DNA from 3 places in the Enterococcus sp. LJL90 genome. Region 1 is predicted to be linked to each of the others. Evidence: a T-box and tRNA genes for the amino acid it is inferred to sense, from the RefSeq annotation. Region 1 holds a T-box; the other regions hold tRNA genes.
The links. The T-box of region 1 lies ahead of leuS (leucine--tRNA ligase). A T-box ahead of a tRNA ligase gene usually reads a tRNA of that ligase, here a tRNA-Leu.
Positions count from the first base shown of each region.

Region 1 (7,591 bases):
ACAAACCTAAAACCAAGCCGACGATGCTGGCTTCAATTAAAACATTGCTACCTAACGGGTCTGGTGAATAAAATAATGTATTTAACGGATATGCTAGGGCGATCATTCCTAATGTTGAAGGGAACATCACAAAGGCAAAGAGCTGAAAATTATTACTCACTAATTTGGCCAACTCATGATGACTTTTTAAAGTGAAGGATTCGGTAATCAGCGGCAGACTCGCTAAAGCCAGCGAAGTCGCCAAAGCAATTACCACCATCGTCAGCTTATCAGGATTGGCACTGAAGATAGAAAAAAGACTGATTAATTCCTTTTGACTGTAATCCGTCAGCATCCCCATAAACCGAATAAAGGTCCCTTGGTCCACCAATTTAAAAATTGTAATCCCAGAACCGGCGACAATAAATGGCACCGCCTGTTTAATTGTTTGCACCAACAGTGAGTTCTCAGAAATTGAAAGCTGATTTTCACTGTGTTCAACGTAAACATCCAAAGTAATTTTTTGCCGTTGTAAAAAGTACAGCAGCACAGCAAAGCTCCCAATCATGCCGACAAAAGCGGCAAAGGTTGATTGCGTCACCGCATCTAAATAATTACCATTCATCACCTGCATAATGATGAATGTTGCCAGCAGCATGTAAAACACGCGGGCAATTTGTTCAACAATTTGCGAGAGAGCAAAAGGAAACATATCTTGATTTCCTTGGAAAAAGCCCCGGATAACCGCCATCACCGGAAAAATAATCACGGCTGCACTTAAGGAATGCAGCGCCGGAATTAATTCCTCACCGCCACCAGATAAATCGGCTAGCAAAGGAGAAGCCAGATACATCAAACCACCAGCAACAACTCCGAAAATCGCCATCACCTTCAAGGCTTTATAAAAAAGCCGGCGACTGACTCCGTATTCATTTAGTGAATTATAATGGGCGGTCTGCTTGGCAATCGCCGAAGGAATCCCCGCTGAAGAAATCATTAAAAATAAAGCGTAAAAATTATAACCCATATTGAAAAGGCCATTGGCAGCATTGCCATTTTCCCCCATCATGGCAATCCAAGGGATAATATAAATGGCGCCTAGCAACCGCGAAGTAATATTACTGATGGTCATCCAGGCAGAGCCGCGGGCCATCTTCTCCTGGTTAGTTAGGGGTCGGTTTGAAGTTTCCATAGATTCAGGTACCAACTTTCTTGATTAACTGCAGCATTCGTGTAAAAACTCACACGCTTATCAAGTCTTTACTATACTAAAAATAAAGGAAAAATAAAAGACTTCCTCAACTTTGTTAAAAGTCTTTTATAAAAGCTAGCCTAACCGTTTTATAAAGTAGATTCTCTCCATGAAAACGATAACCAGGCTGTTTCATTCTAGCAAAATAAGATTTTAATCCGGATTTCAACTTTATATCAAGCTTATTTTCAGATGTGATTTTCACAATTAGTAAAAAAATAATTCAAATTCACAAAAAAATTATTACAATTATCTTGCATAAGGATTTTACTTCCGCTAACATTTTAGGCAAAGAATGAAAAAGGGGCGTTTAAAATGAAAAAAAGAGTCATGGTATCAGCAATCGGTTTGTTAGCGGTGGGGGTTTTGACTGCTTGCGAGACGACATCAACGGCCGAAACAACTTCAAAAATCAGTGAGGAGCCATCGACTGTTTTGATTCCCTCAACTGACGAGGGAGGCTTAAACAGTTTTGACAGCACTGGACGGCTGCAATTGGAGTCCTATCAGAAAGCACAAAGGACTAGTGAGTCCGGCGAGCCGGCTCATTTTGGCGAAGTCATTCGTATTGATTTAAAAGATTCGCAAGCAAAAGGCGCAATTGCTTTTCGGGAGGATTATTTAGGAGACGACCTGTCACCGCGGACAACTTTTTGGATGGTCAGTCACGGGGAGGCTAATGACAGCACTGAGGAAAATCCTTCTTGGCACAACCATACTTCCTTTGAAATTCCTGATGAAACTGGTCAGCTGCAAACTGTTTTAGAAATGCCTTACGGAACCTTTAATGAACCGAATGCTTATGGTGTTCCGCTAGACGAAATGTATGTCCGCACAACTGAAAAATTTGTCGCCTCCAACAAAGGCATTTATGTCGAAGGCGAAACCGGCAGCGACCAGACCGTCAAATTCAGCTCCGGAACCCATTCAACAAATGCTGACCGCAGATTTGCGGTGGGCATTGACGGCAGTGAGGAGACCGGTAATGATGCTGGCTCAAATTTCCGGGTAATTAATTATACAGATGCTGGGGAATATAAAAGTACGCCACTATTTGCAGAGCGTTCGACTAGCAATGTCGGCATCAACACTTCTTCCCCGACGAGCCCACTGCACGTCGAAGGCGATACTATTCGTTTGGCCGAAAAAAGAACCATCGCTTCCTCAACTGAAGTTGGTCAACAGGGGGAATTTTGTTGGGATGACAATTATTGGTATGTCTGTATCGCTGAAAATACTTGGAAAAAATTCCCATTAGAAAGCTGGTAAACTTTTTAAAAATAAATAAAAATACCCATGCTATCCACAATCTGAACTGCTGCATTTAAAACACAGCGGCTTTCAGATTCGTTTCGATAGCTGGGTATTTTTAGTTTTACACTAGTTGGCTACAATATTAACTAATTTATTTGGCACAACAATAATTTTGCGCACTGTTTTACCTTCAATATATTCTTGAATCACAGCATCTGCCAAAGCAATTTCTTCGAGGGCCGCCTGCTCCATGTCTCGGGAAACTTCGGCTTTTGAACGAACTTTACCGTTGACTTGGAAGACAACTTCAACTTGATTTTCAACCAGTTCAGCGGGATTGTAAATTGGCCACGGCACATAAGAAATGCCTTCTGTATTGCCTAAGATGGCCCACAATTCTTCACTGATGTGGGGAGCAATCGGCGCTAATAATTGGACGAAGCCTTCGACATATTCAAAAGGCAGGACATCCGTTTTATAGGCTTCATTTACAAAAACCATCAATTGTGAAATCGCAGTGTTAAAATGCAGATTTTCAAAATCTTCAGTAACTTTTTTCACCGTTTGATGATAGACCTTTGTTAATTTTCCATCATTAAAGGTGGTGATGCGGTCCCGCATTTTATTGTTTTCGTCCACCAATAAACGCCAAACCCGGTCCAAGAATTTGCGGCTGCCCTCTAAACCATTTTCACTCCAAGCAATTGAAGCATCCAATGGTCCCATGAACATTTCGTACATCCGCAAAGTATCGGCACCGTATGTTTCAATGACATCATCAGGATTGACAACATTCTTCAATGATTTACTCATTTTGGCGGGCGCTTCCTCCAATGCTTCACCGGTTTCAATATTAACCCAGTCATTGCCACGTTTCTCTACCATATTGGTTGGCACTAACGCTCCACGGCTATCGCGGAAACTTTGACCGAGAATCATTCCTTGATTGTATAATTTTTGGAAGGGCTCATTGGTTGGCACCACACCGATATCATACAAGAATTTATGCCAGAAGCGTACATAAAGCAAATGCAAGACAGCATGTTCAGCCCCACCGATATAAATATCAACTGGCAGCCAGCGTTCTAATTTATCATAGTCAGCCAAAACATATTTATTATGGGGATCGATAAAGCGCAGGTAATACCACGAGCTACCGGCCCATTGCGGCATCGTGTTAGTCTCCCGACGACCTTTTTTACCAGTTTCTGGATCAACCACATTAATCCATTCGCTAATATTGGCTAACGGCGACTCACCTGTACCGCTTGGTTGAATATTATCAGTCTTTGGTAATTTCAACGGCAATTCTTCTTCCGGTAAAGCGGTGGTCGTGCCGTCTTCCCAATGAATAATTGGAATTGGTTCACCCCAATAGCGTTGGCGGGAGAACAACCAGTCCCGCAGACGGTAACTGATTTCTTTTTTGCCGACATTTTTTTCTTCCAGCCATTGATTAATTGTTTCGATGGCATCTTCTTTATTTAAGCCATCTAGAAAATCAGAATTAATATGTGGGCCATCGCCGACAAAAGCTTCCTTCGTTACATCGCCGCCTTCAAGCACTGGCACAATATCCAAACCAAATTCTTTGGCGAATTCATAATCTCGTTCGTCATGGGCAGGTACCGCCATGATGGCCCCTGTTCCATAAGAAGCCAACACATAATCCGCAATCCAAATTGGAATTTCTTTGCCATTAACTGGATTGATAGCATAAGCTCCCGTGAAGACTCCAGTTTTTTCTTTAGCCAAATCAGTACGATTTAAATCTGATTTTTTTGAAGCTTCATCGATATAGGCATCGACAGCCGCTTTTTGTTCTGGTGTGGTAATTTCTTGTACCAAGCTCAGCTCAGGTGCTAACACAGCATAAGTGGCACCAAATAAAGTATCCGGCCTTGTAGTAAATACTGTAAAGTCATGCTCGCTGTTAGCAACTTTAAAAGCCACATTGGCACCGACTGAACGGCCAATCCAATTGCGCTGCATTTCTTTAATACTTTCTGGCCAGTCAACTGTTTCTAAATCATCTAGTAAACGGTCCGCATAAGCCGTAATTTTCAGCATCCATTGGCGCATTGGTTTGCGGATAACATCGTAGCCGCCCCGCTCACTTTTGCCATCAATCACTTCTTCATTGGCAATCACGGTACCTAATTCCGGCACCCAATTCACTGCAACTTCAGCTTCATAGGCCAAGCCTTTTTCATACATTTTGGTAAAAATCCATTGGGTCCATTTATAATATTCTGGATCAGTGGTGTTAATTTCCCGATTCCAATCATAGCTAAAGCCTAAGGAATTAATTTGACGACGGAAAGTTTCAATATTTTTTTTCGTAAACTCAGCGGGATCATTACCTGTATCTAGTGCATATTGCTCCGCCGGCAGACCAAAAGCATCCCACCCCATTGGATGTAAAACACTGTACCCTTGAGCCCGTTTCATCCGTGACAAAATATCTGTCGCTGTGTAGCCCTCTGGATGCCCAACGTGTAACCCTTGCCCAGATGGATAAGGAAACATATCCAATGCATAAAACTTCGGCATATCGCTCTCGTCGTGGGTGTTAAAAACATTGTGCTTCGCCCAATATTTTTGCCATTTCTTTTCAATCTGCTTGTGATCGTAACTCATGAAACTTCCTCCTAATTCGTTTTAATGTAATAAATTTCTTTACAGAAATTTAGTCTTATTTTCATACGTATATCATTCTGCTATACTGCTAGCAGTTAAATTCTGCAAAAAGCAGAACTGACATCCTATTTCGTTTTAATGTAATAAATTTCTCAAGAGAAATTTAGTTTGATTTGCGAGTTCGACTTCACCAAATAAATCCGATTAGTCGAATCGTATGCGTGCTGACAATCTGAGATTTCAAACAAAGTCCACCAAGGAAATCTTTCCTTAATTTTGTCAGTAGCCTCATACGTATATCATTCTGCTATACTGCTAGCAGTTAAATTCTGCAAAAAGCAGAACTGACATCCTAATTCGTTTTGATGTAATAAATTTCTTGGTCTTAGACACAATTCCCAGCGCAAAATAAAAAAATCCTATAAAAAGAGCCACTGACTCTTTTTATAGGACGTAATAGTTTACGTGGTACCACCTAATTTTGATTGAGATTGCTCTCAATTCTCGATGGCATAACGGACCAGACCGTTTTTTCTTACTGAAGAGCTTCGGAAAAAATGCTAAAAGGTGAGTTCAAAAATTCCGTCTGTGCATTTTCACCAGCCATGCACTCTCTAAAAAGTCCGAGATTTTTTACTAATCCTTCATAGATGCGTATCAATTAATTGATAGTATCTTATCAAATAAATTTCTACTTGGCAATTGAAAAATAGTTTAAGCAATTTTCAAAACTTGTCCCACTGTAATGTTCTCGTTGGACAAATTATTCAGCTCTTGTAATTCTGCAACCGATAAATTATTGTTTTTGGCGATGGAATACATCGTGTCGCCGGCTTTGACTGTATAAGTTTCAGCCACAATTAAAGTTTGACCAACAGTGATTGCTTCACTGCTCAAGTCATTCAACTCCATCAGTTTAGCGACGGTTGTTTTATTGTTCAATGCAATCCGGTATAGATTGTCACCAGCTTTAACTGTGTAAGTTGTATCTGTCTTAGTATCATCAGTGCTTGTACTAGCCGCTGTTGTGCTGGAAGCTGTTGCTGCTGCTTTTGTTGTACTTGCACTAGCTGCTGCTGTGCCGGAAACTTTTAAGACCTGACCAACGTAAATATTGTCGCTAGTCAAGTTGTTCAAGCTCTTCAAATTCGCCACCGTCGTGCCATTGTTTAATGCAATCCGGTATAAATTGTCGCCAGCTTTGACTGTATAAGAACCAGTTGCCGCAGCGCTGCCGGAATTGGCTGTACTGGAGCTGCTATTGCTAGAAGAAGCAGAACTTGAATTTGAAGTGGAGCCTGAGCTGTTTGTTGAACCAGAACCACTAGTTGAAACGACTAAGCTTTGGCCAACGTAAATCATATCGCTGGTTAAATTATTCCAACTCTTTAAATTCGCTACCGTCGTATTATTGCTTAAGGCAATCCGATATAAATTATCACCGGATTTTACTGTGTAGGTCGTGCCGGAAACTGTCGAGCTGCCGCCCGTTGACGGTGTGCTTGAAGATGAATCATTTGTCGAGCCAGTTGAACCACTCGAATTATTTGAACTGCCGGAGCTGGTTGTCGAAACAATCAAACTTTGACCGACATAAATCATGTCGCTCGTTAAATTATTCCAGCTCTTCAGATTTGCTACTGTCGTATTATTATTTAAAGCAATGCGGTATAAAGTATCACCAGATTTTACAGAGTAGCTGGTTCCTGTAACTGTCGAGCCGCCGCTGCTGTTATCCGTTTCAGTGCCGATAGCAGAACTATCGTCTGAGTTGTTCGAGCTTGAAGAACCATTGTTTGAAGATGATTCGTTAGACGAGCCGGTGTTGCCGACAACTAAACTTTGCCCGACGTAAATCATATCGCTGCTTAGATTATTCCAACTCTTTAAGTTGGCTACTGTTGTGCCGTAACTCAAGGCGATGCGGTATAAAGTATCGCCAGATTTTACTATATAAGTCGGGCCAGTAACAGTTGAGCCTGATGAAGAACCCGAACCAGAAGAACTTGAACCGCCGGAGCTAGCGCCGCCTCCTAGTGAGCCGCCAGTGCTGCCACCAGAACCGCCCGTATCATATTGAGTTAGATTGTATAACTCAATCAAACGATTTAATTTGCTGGCATAAGTTGGATCAGTTGCGTAACGTCCAGTCAAATAAGCCGTCGCCTCTTGATAAGAAGAAGTATTGCTCTTCCAAGCTCCCGAATAGAAATAAACGCCGGAAGTAAAAGATGTATTCTTCAAGACATAGGCATTGTCTTGGAATGATTCTGCGTAGGATGGATAACGACGAAATTGTGCGTTAATCGTCACCCAAGTATTATTCAAATATTCTGATGTTGACATGGTCACGCTTTGACCATTATAGGAACCTTTGATCCCAAATAAATTGTAATTCGGTGCGCTCGCTAAAGCACTGTTGCCCCAACTGCTCTCCAAAATTGCTTGCGCCATCATAACAGACGC
Region 1 covers NZ_JBXPBQ010000001.1:42,184-49,774, reverse strand. The annotation lists gene AC1Z3S_RS00255 (putative polysaccharide biosynthesis protein) at 1-1,171, opposite strand, end outside; gene AC1Z3S_RS00250 (hypothetical protein) at 1,547-2,500, shown strand; gene leuS (leucine--tRNA ligase) at 2,612-5,125, opposite strand; T-box leader at 5,570-5,785, opposite strand; gene AC1Z3S_RS00240 (LysM peptidoglycan-binding domain-containing protein) at 5,840-7,591, opposite strand, start outside.

Region 2 (7,591 bases), 850 kb from region 1:
TGTTTCATTAAATAAATGGGACTGAAGATAAAAGGCGCCAGCGCTGACCAACACAGCACTGCAAATCAACAGACCATTGACAACTTTTTTATATTTCATTTTTCAGTGTTCCTCCCTAGCAGACTTGCATAAAACAGAGTCCCGTATTCCTCTAATATCTTTCTTTTTTACCTGAAACCGAAATCCTCTTGCGGGAACGATTCCCCCCACTGATTCGATTGCGGTTTGGATTCAAATTGCTTTTAAGCTTCACTGGTGCTTTGGCTTTTTCTTTACTGGGCTCGCTATCATCGCGATTCGCCATTCTTTCATAATTAAAGGCGTTAAAGCGGAGATAAAAGACCATTAACAAACAGAAAAGCAGGAAAAACAAGTGACTAATTGTGACATTATCCCGAAAAGGCGTGAGATAAAAGACAATCAACAGAATTAAAAATAATAACATAAAGACAAGCGAGGCAATAAAGTAAATTAATGTCAGTAGCTTGTATTGTTTTGTCAGTGCATCTTTGCTAAATTTCATTAACTATCCTCCAACAATTCCAATAATCTCCTCTTGGGAAACCAACCCAAAAATTCGACTATCTAAAGATATTTCCCGGTTATCCCCTAAAACTAAATAATAGTTGGCGGGAATTTCTTCAATCCCAAACAATTCTTTAAGGGAAAAATTATTCGTAATTGTCGAAAATGTATCACCGACTGGAAGACCGTTTATGTACAATTGCCCATCTGCATAATATACATTTTCACCTGGCAAACCAATTACCCGTTTGATATAGGTTTCCTCCTCATCCGTTGGGGGATGAAGAACGACAACATCAAACCGTTCCGGTTCACCGTGACTGGTGATTTGGACAATTTCATCACTTACTAACGTGGGTTCCATAGATTCGCCATGCACGATATACTTTGGAAAAATAAAACCATAAAGCAGCATACCGCAATTTGCCAGTAGTAATACTAGACCGGCGATTATTAAACTAATCATCAATTTTGACTTGTTTGCCACTTTATTTTCCAACATTAAGCTCCTTTAGTCAATATCAGCTCGATCTTCACTGGCGATTTTTTCTAAGATAATCGTTTCGCCCTGTAATAAATCGAAGTAAGCCGCTTTGCTGACTAGATTATCATAATCCATTTTCATGATTTTAACATGGGGTTTGCCGATGCCAAACCATGTTCTAGCGTGAACTTTAACCCGCTGTTCAATCATCTGCGATTCGTAAAGCGCAAAACTGATTTCGTTAGCGGAAAAATTATCTTTAATATGGTCTACTTGGCTGCGTTCATAAGTAATCCGGTCGCTAGAAACCGTCATTCTTTCAGAACGATTTAACATTTTACCATTCATCTGCCACATTTGTTCCAAGTATTTAGTTTTCTGAATCAGATAGGTGTATTCCCGTAAATCAATTTTAAGAATCTTATCCCAATCTTCATCTGCTTCGTCGGCTTCACCAAAATAGCTAATGCTATTAGCTATCAATGATTGTTCTAAGCGCTCAATCATCAGCTCCAATTTTTTATTAGTATTCTTCACCTTTTGACGGTTAAGTTTTTCGTGTTTCAGCCGATTTTGCAAATCCTCGACTTTTAAGGCTAGTTCTGGAAAAACTTCATCCTCAGTAAGCGAAAGCGTCTCGGTCAGGACCTCTGCCTCAGCTTCTTCCTCAAACTCTTCGTCGTCAGCTAACACTTCGTCGACTGCTTCTTCAAAGGCCTCATCGACTTCTACTTCAGCTAGTTCTTCTTCAAGGTCTTCGGGTTCTTCAAGTTGGTCAAGTTCTGCTTGTAGCTCCTCCAAGGAAATCATTTCCTCGCTGGAAGCCATATCACCGCTATTTTGAACCGCCTGTTGAATCTCACGAATCATCTCGGAAATTTTTTCCTCCACCAAAGCCATCGCCTTGCCGGAAACTGACGCAAACTGTTGAAGCACACTTTCTTGAAAATTAATCTCAAAAGGAAATAGTTTCTCCGTACTAGCCAACGGAACAAAAGATGCATAATAGAGATATTGCTGACGGCTTTCCGTCTCCTTCAAAAAAATCCAGGCGAATTGCGGAAAAGCTGCCTCCAGCTGCTGCCAAAGCTCTTGGGTCATTGACAGCGGCTGATCGGCAATAATTTCCACATGGTAGGTTGGATCTGTAAGTTGAAAAATATTTTGAAAATAGTCGCGAATCGCTTCATCTGAAGGCGCTCCTGTCAGCTGTTTGTTTTCAATCATCTGACGACAAGCTGCCGTTAAACTCTGAAACTTATCTTTTTCAATTATCGTTACTCCAACCGCCGGTGCTGGCGTTGGATAGATAGCGGTTTGAATCGTTTGATTTTTCAAGCTATCCTTCCTTTCCAATGGTTTGATTTGATTGTGAGAAGTTTAATCTAAATACTGATCAAATACTTCCATTGTTTCGCCTTTGATTTTAGCTAAAGTTTCTTTGAACTTGTTGATTTCATCTTCATATTCCTGCACCCGCGCTTGGGCTTCAGCAATCATCTGCTGAGCTTCCAGCTGGGCATCGGCAATAATCCGCTCACTCTCTGCTCTGGCGTCAAAAATCATATTTTCTTCTGCTTCAGATAATTTCGGAGCAACCGGTGTTGGTTGTTCCACAGCAACTACAGGCTCTGTTGATGTAATAACCGGTTCTTCAACTGCAGCAAATGCCGCATCCATTTCTTCAACGACAGCTGCCGCTTCAACTGTCGGCTCTATCACAGGTTCCGCCTCCACTGGAGTTGAAACTGGCTCTTGCAATGCTTGAGCTTCTTTTTCAGCCAACTGTTGCTGGAGTATTTCTACTGATTTAGCTAGCTCATCGTTTTTATTCGTAATCTCAGCTTGCAATTGTTTTTCCTGCTGGCTGATTGTTTCGGCCATTCGCGCGTATTCTTGATCTCTTTGGGACAGCTGTTCCTGCAGCTTGGAAACAATCGCTTCAAATTCTTGAGTGACCGCAGCTGGTGCTGGTTCTGGTGCAACAACCGGGGCCTTCTCCGCAAAGCTCGTTGCAATTCTAGTCACTTCTTCTTGTTTTAATTCTAATTGTTCCTTCAAACGAGCCACGGTTTCCTCTAAGCGATCAATTTCTGCTGTAGATTGCGGTTCTGCTGTTTCAGAATAATAAGCTTGATCAGGGGTTTCATAGCCAGACTGTTTTTTCTTAGGACTGGATTTAGGACTAGCTTTAGCTGCTGGTTTTTTCTTACGAACAGGTTCTTCATACTCTTCCTCTTCATCCTCATCATCCCAGTCATCGTCGTCTTCGTCTTCATCCCAATCGTCATCATCTTCGTCGTCCCAGTCCTCATCATCCTCGTCGTCATCGTCCCAGTCGTCGTCATCTTTTTTCTTACGACCAAAACCAAAGAAGCCGCGTTTTTTCTTTACTGGTTCGTCATCTTCATCGTCGTCCCAGTCGTCATCATCATCTTCATCGTCCCAGTCCTCATCGTCGTCATCATAATCCTCATCATCTTCGTCGTCCCAGTCTTCCTCGTCTTCGTCGTCCCAATCTTCTTCATCATATTCGTCATATTCATCTTCAAACTCTTCATCGTAACGACGTTTTTTATTTTTTTTGTTTTTCCCTTTACCAAACATAGTGATCCTCCAAGATTTTTAATTTTCTATTCATATATACAATAAGTTCTTTCCATAATTTCCCTTAAGAAAATGCTGATGTAAGCAATTATCTGAAAAATTGCTATATATATTAAATTATAGTATTAATCGGCTTTCTGGTCAATTTAATTATGAATTTTTCGGATATAAGAAAATGACTTATAAAAAAAGCAGAATAATAGCTTCTTCACTTAATCACAGGAAAATTATTAGTTACATAAAACAGGGATTTTCTCTGATAAACACTGAGTTTTTGCAGCATTTACCAACTTTAATCCACAATGATGATACTATGCTGACAGCTGAGCTTCTTGATAGCCAAAAACAACAGCAATCCTTTTGACGACAGTCCCTACTAATTATAACTTAGTTGCCGGACAATATTGGATATTAATGAAAAAAATAATAAAAAAAGTTTTTAATCGTTTTTTTAATCCCACTCATTTATTGACAAGGTAAAAAATTTTTAGTTGCTTTATTCGATATTTTGGACTATTCTATTGCTAGTCAAATGCGGAAGTGGCGGAATGGCAGACGCGCACGCTTCAGGCGCGTGTGAGCTTAGCTCGTGTGGGTTCAACTCCCATCTTCCGCATAAAAATCGATTGAGGGTGCCTGAAATTTCAGGCACCCTCATTTTTTTGTTTAAAAACACTACACGTACAACTTTCGGTAGTATAAAATTAATATGTCGAAACACTATTCACACTAAGAATCGCTAAACAATTTCAATTTGCGTTTCACAGCTTCAAATTGTCGAAACACTCGCACTTTTTCTTCAAATCTTACAAGACCCAGAGACTATTCAAACTGGTTCTGTGAATTATAATCTCAAAAAAACTTGACCTGCACTTTTTTGCTTCCACAGAGAGCTACCATACAGATAAAACAGATAAAAAATTTCCGTTTATTAGCTGATAATTCCTGCCACAAAAAAGACTAGTCCAAGCACCAGACAAGTGATGGCTGCGAGCTGTCGACGTTTAACTAATTTAGTATCCTTTTGACCAGCGCCGATTGGTACATTAATTATGCGAACAAAAAATTCCGTTTTTGTGAAATAAACCACTCCAGCTAATAGTAGCAAAAGAACCCCCGCCAAAAGAAGCAACACACGAGCTGACGGTAATCCAAGCTGTCCCAAATATAAAATATACTGCATTTTCACCACATCCTTTTAATATTTCTAGCTCCCTTTAATTATATCATGTCTATTGAAAAAAAATTTCAAACTTTCTACTTGCCTTAAATAAAGTCAGCTTTAAGTTGTATGATGGGTTTACAAACTTAGAAAGAAGGAATACAGATGTTAAATGAAACTTATACCTTAGCAAACGGCCTATCCATTCCTAAAATCGGTTTTGGAACTTGGATGATTGCCGATGAAAAGGTCGCTGACGATGTCAAAAACGCGATTGCAGTCGGTTATCGCCATATTGATACCGCTCAAGCCTATGCAAATGAAGTCGGAGTTGGAGCAGGCGTTAGAGATTCAGGCGTAGCAAGAGAAGACCTTTTTGTGACAACTAAACTCGCGGCTGAAATTAAAGATTATGATCAGGCAGTGGCTGCAATTGATGAGTCGTTAAAAAAATTAGACCTCGGTTACATTGATTTAATGATTATCCACAGTCCTAAGCCTTGGGCGGAATTCCAAAATGACGAAGAGCGCTTCTTTGAAGGCAATCTAGCAGCTTGGAAGGCTTTAGAAGAAGCCTATGAAGCAGGAAAAATCAAAGCGATTGGCGTTTCAAACTTTGAAGAAGCCGACCTGCAAAATCTTTTAGACCATGCCAAAATTAAACCGATGGTCAATCAAGTGCTGGCTCATATTGGCCACACACCTTTTGATGTTATTGAATTTTCGCAAAAACACGAAATCTTAGTAGAGGCTTATTCGCCAATTGCCCATGGCGAAATGATGAGCAATCCGCAAATTACTGAAATGGCCGCAAAATATGGCGTCTCTATTCCGCAATTAGCGATTCGCTATTGTTTGCAATTGAATCTGCTGCCATTGCCAAAAACTGAAAGTGTTGACCATATGAAAAACAATGCGGATGTTGCTTTTGAGATTTCAGCCGCAGACATGGCTATTTTAAAAGCCATCAATGACTTTGATTACGGCACCAACAGTGACATCCCCGTCTTTAAACGTGCATCAAAAAATAATTGAGGACTGCAACAAAGTCTCAAGATGGCTTTAGTTTTTAACTTGAAAAGCCAATTGCCTAACTCCCACAGCAAAGTTGCCAGAGTTGATTAGAACAATTGGCTTATCCTCCTTTCCAATTAGGTTTGGAGAGATATTGTAGAATAGTTTTTTAAACCTCAATCAGTTTTTTGACAAGTATCAAAACAACAGGAAAAAAATAAATTTGCACCGCCTCGTAAAGGGAGGCCGATGCAAATTTATTTTTTTATTTTAAATTCTTTTTTAAACTAAATACGCTAAATCACTGGCAACGGTTGGATAACCGATAATATAGTCCTTCATCGTATCATGGGAAATTTTTTGGTCGATAACCAGCGCTAGATAATTTATCAATTCATCGGCTTGACCACTTAAAGTCGTCGCCCCTACCAACTGGTTATTTTGATCAAAATAAAGTTTTGCTTTAGCAGTTGGTTCATTTAATCGTTGATAAGTAAACCAAGCAGTCAAATCCTGCTCTACCATTTTGATGCCGTTCCCCTCGTTGGTAACGCCAACTTTTGCTAGTTTAGGACTGCCATAGACAATTGTCGGAATTGTCGAGTAGCTGATAGGAGTTTGGTTGCCTAGCATAGCCGAGACTGCGTATTCACCTTCAAAAGTTGAAACCGGTGTTAAGCGTGGCTGTGTTTTTGCTAAGACATCTCCGCAGGCATAAATATTTTCAGCAGAAGTCTGCAAATAGTCATTGACGCTGATGCCTTTTTTTGAATACTCAACTTGAGCTGCCTCGAGATTTAACTCTTCGACATTAGGAATCCGACCAGTAGCACACAAGACAAAATCAGCCTCCAAATTTGTATCATCAGCTGAAAGGTGATAGCCCTCGGCCGTTTTTACTATTTTTTTGATATCTGTATCGTATATGAAGCGAATTCCCCGCTCCTTTAATTGAGCAACCATTTCATCAACTAATGCTGCATCAAATTCTTTTAATGGGCGGCGATTATGCAAAATAATCGTCACCTCTGAGCCGGCTGCATTGGCAATTGTTGCCAACTCAAAGGCAATATAGCCACCGCCGATAACGGCCATTCTTTTTGGCATGTGGGATAAAGCCAAAAAGTCGGTGCTATTGCTTAAATATTCTTGCCCATCCAAATTTAACAGATTAGCCCGCTGACCTGTCGCAATTAAAAATTGCGCAGCTTCAATCTCTTCTTCATTGACCGTGATGTGATTAGCATCTATAAAACGAGCTTGGCCATAAATAGTTGTAACACCGTAGTCGGCTAAGCCTTTTTGACGGCTTTCAGGCACCGGGTCGGTGAAGCTGCGTTTAAAGGCTTCAATCTCCTCCCAATTCATCGGTGCTAGTTCATTGAAACCTTTGCCGACCAATTGATTTACCCGATCACGGGCTTCCACGCCGGCAATTAGAATTTTTTTGGGATCACAGCCGCGATTTGGACAGGTGCCTCCCCAAAGGTCTTCTTCAATGATGGCGACTTTTTTGCCGGCATCCTTTAATTTATAAGCAGCGCTGAGACCAGCGACGCCGGAACCGATGACAACAGCATCAAACTTCAACATGGGTTTTTCCTCCTTTTTTTTGACTGAGGTATTGGAAAACATTTTTACTAGTTAAGTGACCAATCACTTGCTGCGTGTGATCAACAATTTGCAATTTTTCTGCATCGGCTAATAAAACATAGGCCTGATCTAACGTCTCACTCAAAGAGATTTTCGGCAATGGCAATGTATCAGCAGCCGTCGCCTCTTCGTAAAAGCCATCCTCT
Region 2 covers NZ_JBXPBQ010000001.1:895,445-903,035, reverse strand. The annotation lists gene AC1Z3S_RS04125 (glucosaminidase domain-containing protein) at 1-99, opposite strand, end outside; gene AC1Z3S_RS04120 (hypothetical protein) at 152-523, opposite strand; gene lepB (signal peptidase I) at 527-1,024, opposite strand; gene AC1Z3S_RS04110 (hypothetical protein) at 1,037-2,347, opposite strand; gene AC1Z3S_RS04105 (hypothetical protein) at 2,390-3,616, opposite strand; tRNA gene AC1Z3S_RS04100 (tRNA-Leu) at 4,151-4,232, shown strand; gene AC1Z3S_RS04095 (hypothetical protein) at 4,548-4,799, opposite strand; gene AC1Z3S_RS04090 (aldo/keto reductase) at 4,944-5,813, shown strand; gene AC1Z3S_RS04085 (dihydrolipoyl dehydrogenase family protein) at 6,075-7,385, opposite strand; gene AC1Z3S_RS04080 (ABC transporter ATP-binding protein) at 7,372-7,591, opposite strand, start outside.
Region 2: it has a tRNA-Leu gene. The T-box ahead of leuS (leucine--tRNA ligase) is inferred to sense a tRNA for this amino acid. The anticodon was not compared.

Region 3 (7,591 bases), on a different contig from region 1:
ATAAATGGAGCGGTGGCGGCTAATAAAATAAATAATAATGACATGACGAACATTGCTGTCCCAGCAATTCCACCGATAAATTTTAAAACCGATAAGCCTTTAGTCGACAAATATAAAAACGCCAAGAAAATTACTAGTGAAGCTAAGGAAATCATCCCCACCGACATACCGGCTAGCATCGTGCCATCGCCTTTAATCGCCCAGCCGAGGGCAATCATAATCGCTTGTGGTTTTTGTGCCAAATATGGGATGTGCACCACCCAATAGGTCCAGGCAGCGTAATAGGCTAACCGTTTTGAGTGAGATGTTTTTTCCACCCAAGAGCTGACCCCGCCATCACTGTCTTTAAAAGCTGAGCCTAGTTGGCCAACAATTAAAGCATATGGAACAAAATACAATACCAGAATCAATATCCATGATGTGACTACTGATATTCCTTGTTGTGCATAGTTATTGACAACATTTCCCATGCCCCAAACCATGTTAAAGGCAATAAATGCTACCGAAAACCAGCGCAGCTGTTTATCATTCATGTATCTCTCCCCTTAAAAATGCAAATAAGTACAGAACAATTTTACAGCAGTATAGACCACTTAAACAGCTTCTCAATAAGTATCTGGCAATAAATTTAGTTTCCCTTCATTTTCATTTGAAGTAATCTTGCAAAGTAACCATTTAATTTTAATTTTATCGTCACTTTTTAGCCATAAAAAATAAAAAACGCTGACTTATCCTTGATAAGCCAGCGTTTAATTATGAGCAAGTTTTCTGCTTGTAAATTAAGAAAACTTCCATTTGAAGGTTATTTTCTAATTTTTTGTTCTTAAAGCCCGCATTGCATTTAAAACAGCTATCAGAGTAACGCCGACATCGGCAAAGACGGCAGCTCCCATTGAAGCAAAACCAACAGCTCCTAAAGCTAAGACTAACACTTTGATACCAATTGAAAAAATAATATTTTGTTTAACAATCCGCAATGTTTTTTTAGAAATCGCAATCGCTTTTGGTATTAGTGAAGGTGCATCATTCATAATCACGACATCAGCGGCTTCAATCGCCGCATCACTGCCTAAACCACCCATCGCAATGCCTAGATCAGCACGAGCCAACACTGGTGCATCATTCATGCCATCGCCGACAAAGGCAATCTTTTGATTGGTTGCCATCAGTTCTTCTAATTTTTCAACTTTTCCTTCAGGTAACAAATCCCCATAGACTTGATCGATGCCTAATTTTTCAGCAATCGCAGTCCCGACCTTTTGATTATCCCCGGTCAACATGACTGTTTGCTTGATGCCGGCTTGATGTAATTGTTGAATGCTTGTTTGGGCATCCGCTTTTACTTCATCAGCAATAATCAAATAACCTAAATATTCATTATCTTCAGCAAGATAAATAATCGTTCCAACTGTGGCAACTTTTGGAACTGAGATACCTAACTCCACCATCAACCGTAGATTACCGGCAGCGATTCTATTTTGATTGATAGTAGCCAACACACCTGCTCCAGAAATTTCTTGGATATCTTCAGCCGGTAACAACTCACCATCATAAGCCTTTAAAATCGAAAGGGCGATGGGATGATTAGAATTTGCTTCGACACTCGCTGCTAATCTTAGAAAATCTTTTTCAGGTAGACTAGTCGCAACCTCTTGGACTTCAAAAACACCTTTGGTTAACGTGCCCGTTTTATCAAAAACGACTGTTTCGACTTGTGAAAGCAGTTCTAAATAATTACTGCCTTTGACTAAGACGCCGGCTTTACTGGCCCCACCGATTCCACCAAAAAACGTCAACGGTACAGAGACCACTAATGCACAGGGACAAGAAATTACCAAGAAGGTCAATCCACGGTAAATCCATTCAGACCAAGCTTGTTGAAACAATAGCGGCGGCACTACCGCTAACAAAAGCGCTAAGATAACCACAACGGGTGTGTAGATGCGGGAAAACTTCGTAATAAAATTTTCAGCCGGCGCTTTTTTACTGCTGGCATTTTCAACTAAATCTAAAATTCTGCTGACGGTTGAATCCGCTGCATTTTTTTCAACTGTAATCTGAATGACACCCGTTTGATTCACAAAGCCGCTTAGAATTTGATCACCGACTACTAATTTTCGTGGCACGGCTTCTCCCGTCAAAGCCGAGGTATCCACCATTGTTTCACCATTGGAAATGACACCATCCAAAGGAACTCTTTCTCCTGGTTTAACAATAATTTCTGCACCGACTGCAACTTCTTGCGGCGCGACCTGCTGTTCACCAGTCGCCGTCATAAGATTGGCATAATCCGGACGAATTGCCAACAAGCCCTTAATCGATTTGCGGGATTTTCCGACGGCTACACTTTGAAACAACTCGCCAACTTGATAAAAAAGCATTACCGCAACAGCTTCTGGATATTCACCAATTAGCATTGCGCCAATCGTTGCAACCGCCATTAAGAAATGTTCATCAAACACTTGCCCCTTGATAATATTGCGGGCAGCCGTCAACACAACATCGCCACCAATGAATCCATATAAAAGTAAGAAACCAATCAATCTTGGCAGATCATTTAAATTAGCGAGACTTAAAATAATTAATGCAACAAACGAAAGAGCTACCCGCCAGATATCCTTTTTCAAATGACTATCGTCATGTTGATGCCCTTCAGACTGCTGACTTAAATCAATCATCTCTACATCTGGTTCTAGTTCATGAATAATCGTTTGCGCTTGTTTTTCAACCTTGGCAAAATCTTCGGCTGGACAAGTAATTGCCATCTTCGTTTGTACAAAATTAACCGTTGCCGCTTGAACGCCATCAATTTTTTTGACCGCTGTTTCAATTTTTGCAGCGCAATTGCCACAGTCTAAATTTTTCAACTCATATGTTTTTTCCATCTGACTAACCTCCTTAAACCCTTTACATGAATTTATCTTCATGTATATAATAAATGAATCGCTATTCATATGTCAAGCCTTTTTGGGCTTTTTTTCAAAAATAGTTTGACAGATGAGCTGCAAAAATTTACTATATAAAAAGTGATGAATTTATTTTAAATTGATTGCCAGTAAATTCGCAGAAGTGGTGGAACGGCAGACACGCTATCTTGAGGGGGTAGTGAGCACACGCTCGTGCGGGTTCAAATCCCGTCTTCTGCATTTGTAAAGTTGTTGGCAATTGTCAGCAGCTTTTTTCTTTTATTTAGGGGAGCTAGAAAATGAAAGAGCAACCGGAAGAACCTCAAGAAGATAAACAAGATGGCTTTTATAGTTTATTAGGAATGCTAACTGGTTTGCTGATTGCCCTAGCCACCAGTAATTTCCCCTTAGGACTTATGTTGGGTGTGATTATCAGCATTGCAATGGAATGGGTCCACAACCTCTATGCTCTCTACTTAAAAAATAAAGATGACCAGTAGATTTTAAAAAGATTACTGATTTTTTTGGTTCAACAACCAATTATCCTGTTAAGAATTTTTTGAAAATAACCACATAAAAAAACTTTCCCAATGATTGAGAAAGTTTTTTATGTGCTTCAATTTAAATTGTTGCTTAAATTCAATTACTTTTTAAGACGAAATACACTTATTATCAGAGAATTTCTTTATCTATCAATTTTCCGGGAAATAGCTATGATGATCAGCTTCCTTTGTATCGTCTTCAATCAGGCCGCTTAATGAACGTTCCAAGATTGACTTGCTTTTATTTTTTTCACCATTATTGCGCTTTTTGCCAATTTTTTTATATTCGCTGCGGGTCATGGCGGTGGGCTCTTCGCTGTTGCCAAAACGACGTACAGTGGGTTCTTCTTCCGTATCTTTAACTTGATAGGCAGCTGGTTCATTGTCAAAAACTAAAAACGATTGGCTATCTTTTTTCATGGCCTTCAAAAGCTCATCATTCGTAAATTCATTTTCGACTTTATCAGGAATAACCGAAGCTGGTACATAGGTCGGCTCAAAAGTTGGTTCACTCGACTTAAAATTGTAATCCTTGTGCATTTGCACTGAGGCATCATAAGGATCGCTATGGGTTCTGCGAACTACATAGCTAGCCCGACCAGGTCCCCGATTGCCAAATATATTGGTTTTACCAGTCCGCGTTTTTTCTGGATACTGGGGTTTTGAATAGTCCGGCAAGTTTGCCCGATGCTTTTCAATTTCCTTTTGCTGTTCAATGGACAACCCTGCCCGCTCGCTAATCCCTTTAGTATGCCGGCGATAGGTCCGTTCTTCACTGGATTTAACCGGTTCATCAAAACGAACAGTCGACTCGGTGCGCAGTGGCGGAACCACATCAGCCCTAACTTGATTTTCATAGCGGCGATTTTCATGGGGAGGCGCCGTAATCAGTGACTCTCCTCCACCAAAAATATCACGTTTTTCTCGATATATTTTTACCCCAGTCTCATCATCATAGGCGGGGAATCTAGCGTGTCTGCGTTTGACTTCGATTTTTTCTTCCATAGTTATAACCACCATTTTTTCTTATGTCCTTTTAATTTTAACATAACAATTGCGATTATTCTAGCGCTATTCCTTTCAATTAACGGCTTCAAGATTTTTTAAAATGATTTTTATTCGGAAAGAGAAAAATAAAAAAGACTAGTTTGAATTGCCCTTAAAAAGTTAGATTTTCCCTCTAACTTTTAAGAGTCGCTTCATCATTCTAGTCTTTTTTATATCCATTAATTGTCACAATAAAATCTGTTAATTTGTCAGATAGCTACCTTTTCCAGCACTTGTTTTTGCAAGTAGCAACTTAAAATGGAATGTTGTTTTTGAGTCGCTAACACAGTCAAACTATCCAAAAACAGCGGGATAACCCATGTTTTATTCTGCAGCTAACGTTACAACAGCCGTTTCAGTGTCGCCTTTTGCCGCATTTGCTAAAGCGGCGTCTGCTAAAACTTTGAAGTCTCCAGAAGAATGAGTGGCTCCAGTTACTGCATCAACACTTGCTGTCGATTGTGTTTTAACCAATTCGTCTTCTAAAGTTTTCATATATTCTTCAGGGTAAGTCCCATTAGAAGCTTCCATTTTTTCTTTATAAGATTCATCGGCAGTTTTCAAATTACCGCTTTCGTCCTTAGCGTCAAAATCAACCATTGTAATTTTACCATCAGCAATTGTGACTGTTACATATTCTTTGTAGCCATTGCTATATTCACTTGCTTCAGCAGTGTATTCGCCATCCTGCCAAGCTTCGGTAGTTGCATTAGTCGAGCTTTCCGTTGTACTTGCTGCCATTGAAGAAGATTCCGTAGAACTAGAACTGCTAGAAGCTGTTGAATTATCGCTACCACAAGCCCCTAATAGTAATAATGTTGCAAGTGTTGCCATACCTAAACCAAGCTGTTTTTTCATATAAATCAGTTCCCCTCAAATAAATATTGTTATTTTACAAAGACCAGATTAGCACTTTGTGTCAAAATCTTCAAATAAGATTTTTTGTGAAAAAGTAAGTTGGCTACTCGTGAATTCAAATATAAAAGCTATTTATTTATAGCTTATCTCTCAATTTTAACAAGTGAAAAAAATATACTTTTTAAAAAATTCACAAATTAGCCTAGTCGCTATCATTATCTTTTAATAAAACTATTTTGAAGGGTTTTCTTTGATTAACCTTGATAAAATTTTAATGATTTTATTGATAAATTCTCCATAAAAAAATCTAGCAGCAGTAGCTTCTCATAATTTTCTTGGGAAGATGATGAAAAAGTTGAGACTTTGTTCAAATTTTTACGAAGTTGTTCATCTAATTCAGGTAAGTTGATAAGTTTGATGGCGCTGAAATCTGTCGTCACCCATTCGCTTAGACTCACTGCCTGTAAGAAAATACTAGGACGCAGTTTAGCTCCCTTCCCCTTAGCAACTTTTTCAAAGATGTGCTCAACTTGATTGAAGAAATATTCTGGATTCACATCACCAAGGAGCGTTTCAAAGGGTTTTAAAACCTTCGGAACAGTTTGACCACTACCACTGAAACTGAAATAATCCACCAAATCAGGCTCATAATCATTACGCTTAATCAGATGAAAATAAAGCAAGCTACCATCGTTTCCCGCCTGTCTCAATTCAAAAAAATTTTGTTTAGTCTCGCTTAAAAATAAATAATCCTCAGTCAGCTGCTCTTGATAGAAATAATAAAGGAAGGCTGCTTGCTCTTCAATGGATTGTTTTTTTAATTCTTCAACAGCAGATATGAGCTCTGGTGTTGCTTCCAATTTTTCAGTTGTTTTGACAACTGGAACTAATAAGCGATAACGCCGGTCCTTTCTTTCAATCCAACCGGCCTTCACCGATGCCTCTAGCATTTTTTCAAAGCGACCTTCAGAAAACTGCTGCTTTAGCTGTCTTAAAATAATCTCATCTGTACGATTTTCCCAAAGGTAATCAAAGAGTTGTGTTAATAATGGATCCGCTGCTAATTTTTGCAGGTCTTTATTTTGTGTTTGAATCTGAATTTCCATCTCATCACCTCAAAAAAAATGTGCCTAGCTGCTTATCTCAAATATTTCTCCACAAACTTTAAGCTTTAAAACAGCGCATCTGCACAAGTTTTGTAATTACTTGGCAGCAAGCAAAGTCATCAGCCTAAAGGAGAAATATTAAAAGGTCACAGCTATTGGCACAGTCCAAATTTCCTTAATTAAATTGTTCAGTTAATTGCGGCACGATTTGTTTCTTACGGGAAACAACGCCCTTTAAGAAGGCGCGATTGTCGACTAATTTGATGTTAAAGGCTTGTTCGACCTTGTCCAAGTAATCGCCAATCACTAAAATTTCTGAATCACTGTCTAAGATATTGGTGATGATTAAGATAAACAAGTCATAGCTGTTTTTAGCAATTTCAACTGCCATCGCTGCCTCTAGCTCACCTTGACGGTTAATCATCTCTTGTAAGTCGACGGTATTCACTTGGGCAATACGGATAGTCTGGTCTCCCATTGGAAAACTCTTAGCATCCAAATCCAAAAGTGTTTCAGCTGACTTATCCGCTAAATTCGTACCAGCCTTTAACATAGCTAAGCCATATGTGTCTAAATCAACATCGGCAATGTCGGCTAATTCTTTGGCAGCTGTCACATCTTCATCAGTACATGTTGGTGATTTAAACAATAAAGTATCTGAAACAATCGCTGAAAGCATCATGCCAGCTACTTCTTTTGTGACAACAGCATTGTTTTCTTTAAACATTTTATAGACAATTGTACTCGTGCAGCCAACTGGTTCTGCCCGATAATACAAAGGATTAGCTGTTTCAAAATTAGCAATCCGGTGATGGTCAACAACAGAAAGAATTTCAACTTCGGCAATATCGGCAACACTTTGTTGGAATTCGTTATGGTCGACTAACATAACATTTTTAGTTTCATTGGCAACTGTCGCCACAACCCGGGGGGCTGCTACATTAAAATAGTCCAAAGCAAATTGAGTTTCTTCGTTTGGTGTATCTAAAGCGACCGCTTCGGTATCTTTACCTAAAGCATTTTGTAGGCTGCTAAAGGCAATCGCTGCGCCAATCGCATCTGTATCTGGATTTTGGTGACCGAAAACTAAAATTTTTGACATGGAAAACGCTCCTTTGATTTTGATAAATAA
Region 3 covers NZ_JBXPBQ010000002.1:394,273-401,863, forward strand. The annotation lists gene AC1Z3S_RS06755 (APC family permease) at 1-533, opposite strand, end outside; gene AC1Z3S_RS06760 (heavy metal translocating P-type ATPase) at 810-2,885, opposite strand; tRNA gene AC1Z3S_RS06765 (tRNA-Leu) at 3,064-3,146, shown strand; gene AC1Z3S_RS06770 (hypothetical protein) at 3,206-3,406, shown strand; gene AC1Z3S_RS06775 (CTH1 family zinc finger protein) at 3,599-4,453, opposite strand; gene AC1Z3S_RS06780 (FMN-binding protein) at 4,820-5,353, opposite strand; gene AC1Z3S_RS06785 (DUF1803 domain-containing protein) at 5,608-6,459, opposite strand; gene AC1Z3S_RS06790 (manganese-dependent inorganic pyrophosphatase) at 6,635-7,561, opposite strand.
Region 3: it has a tRNA-Leu gene. The T-box ahead of leuS (leucine--tRNA ligase) is inferred to sense a tRNA for this amino acid. The anticodon was not compared.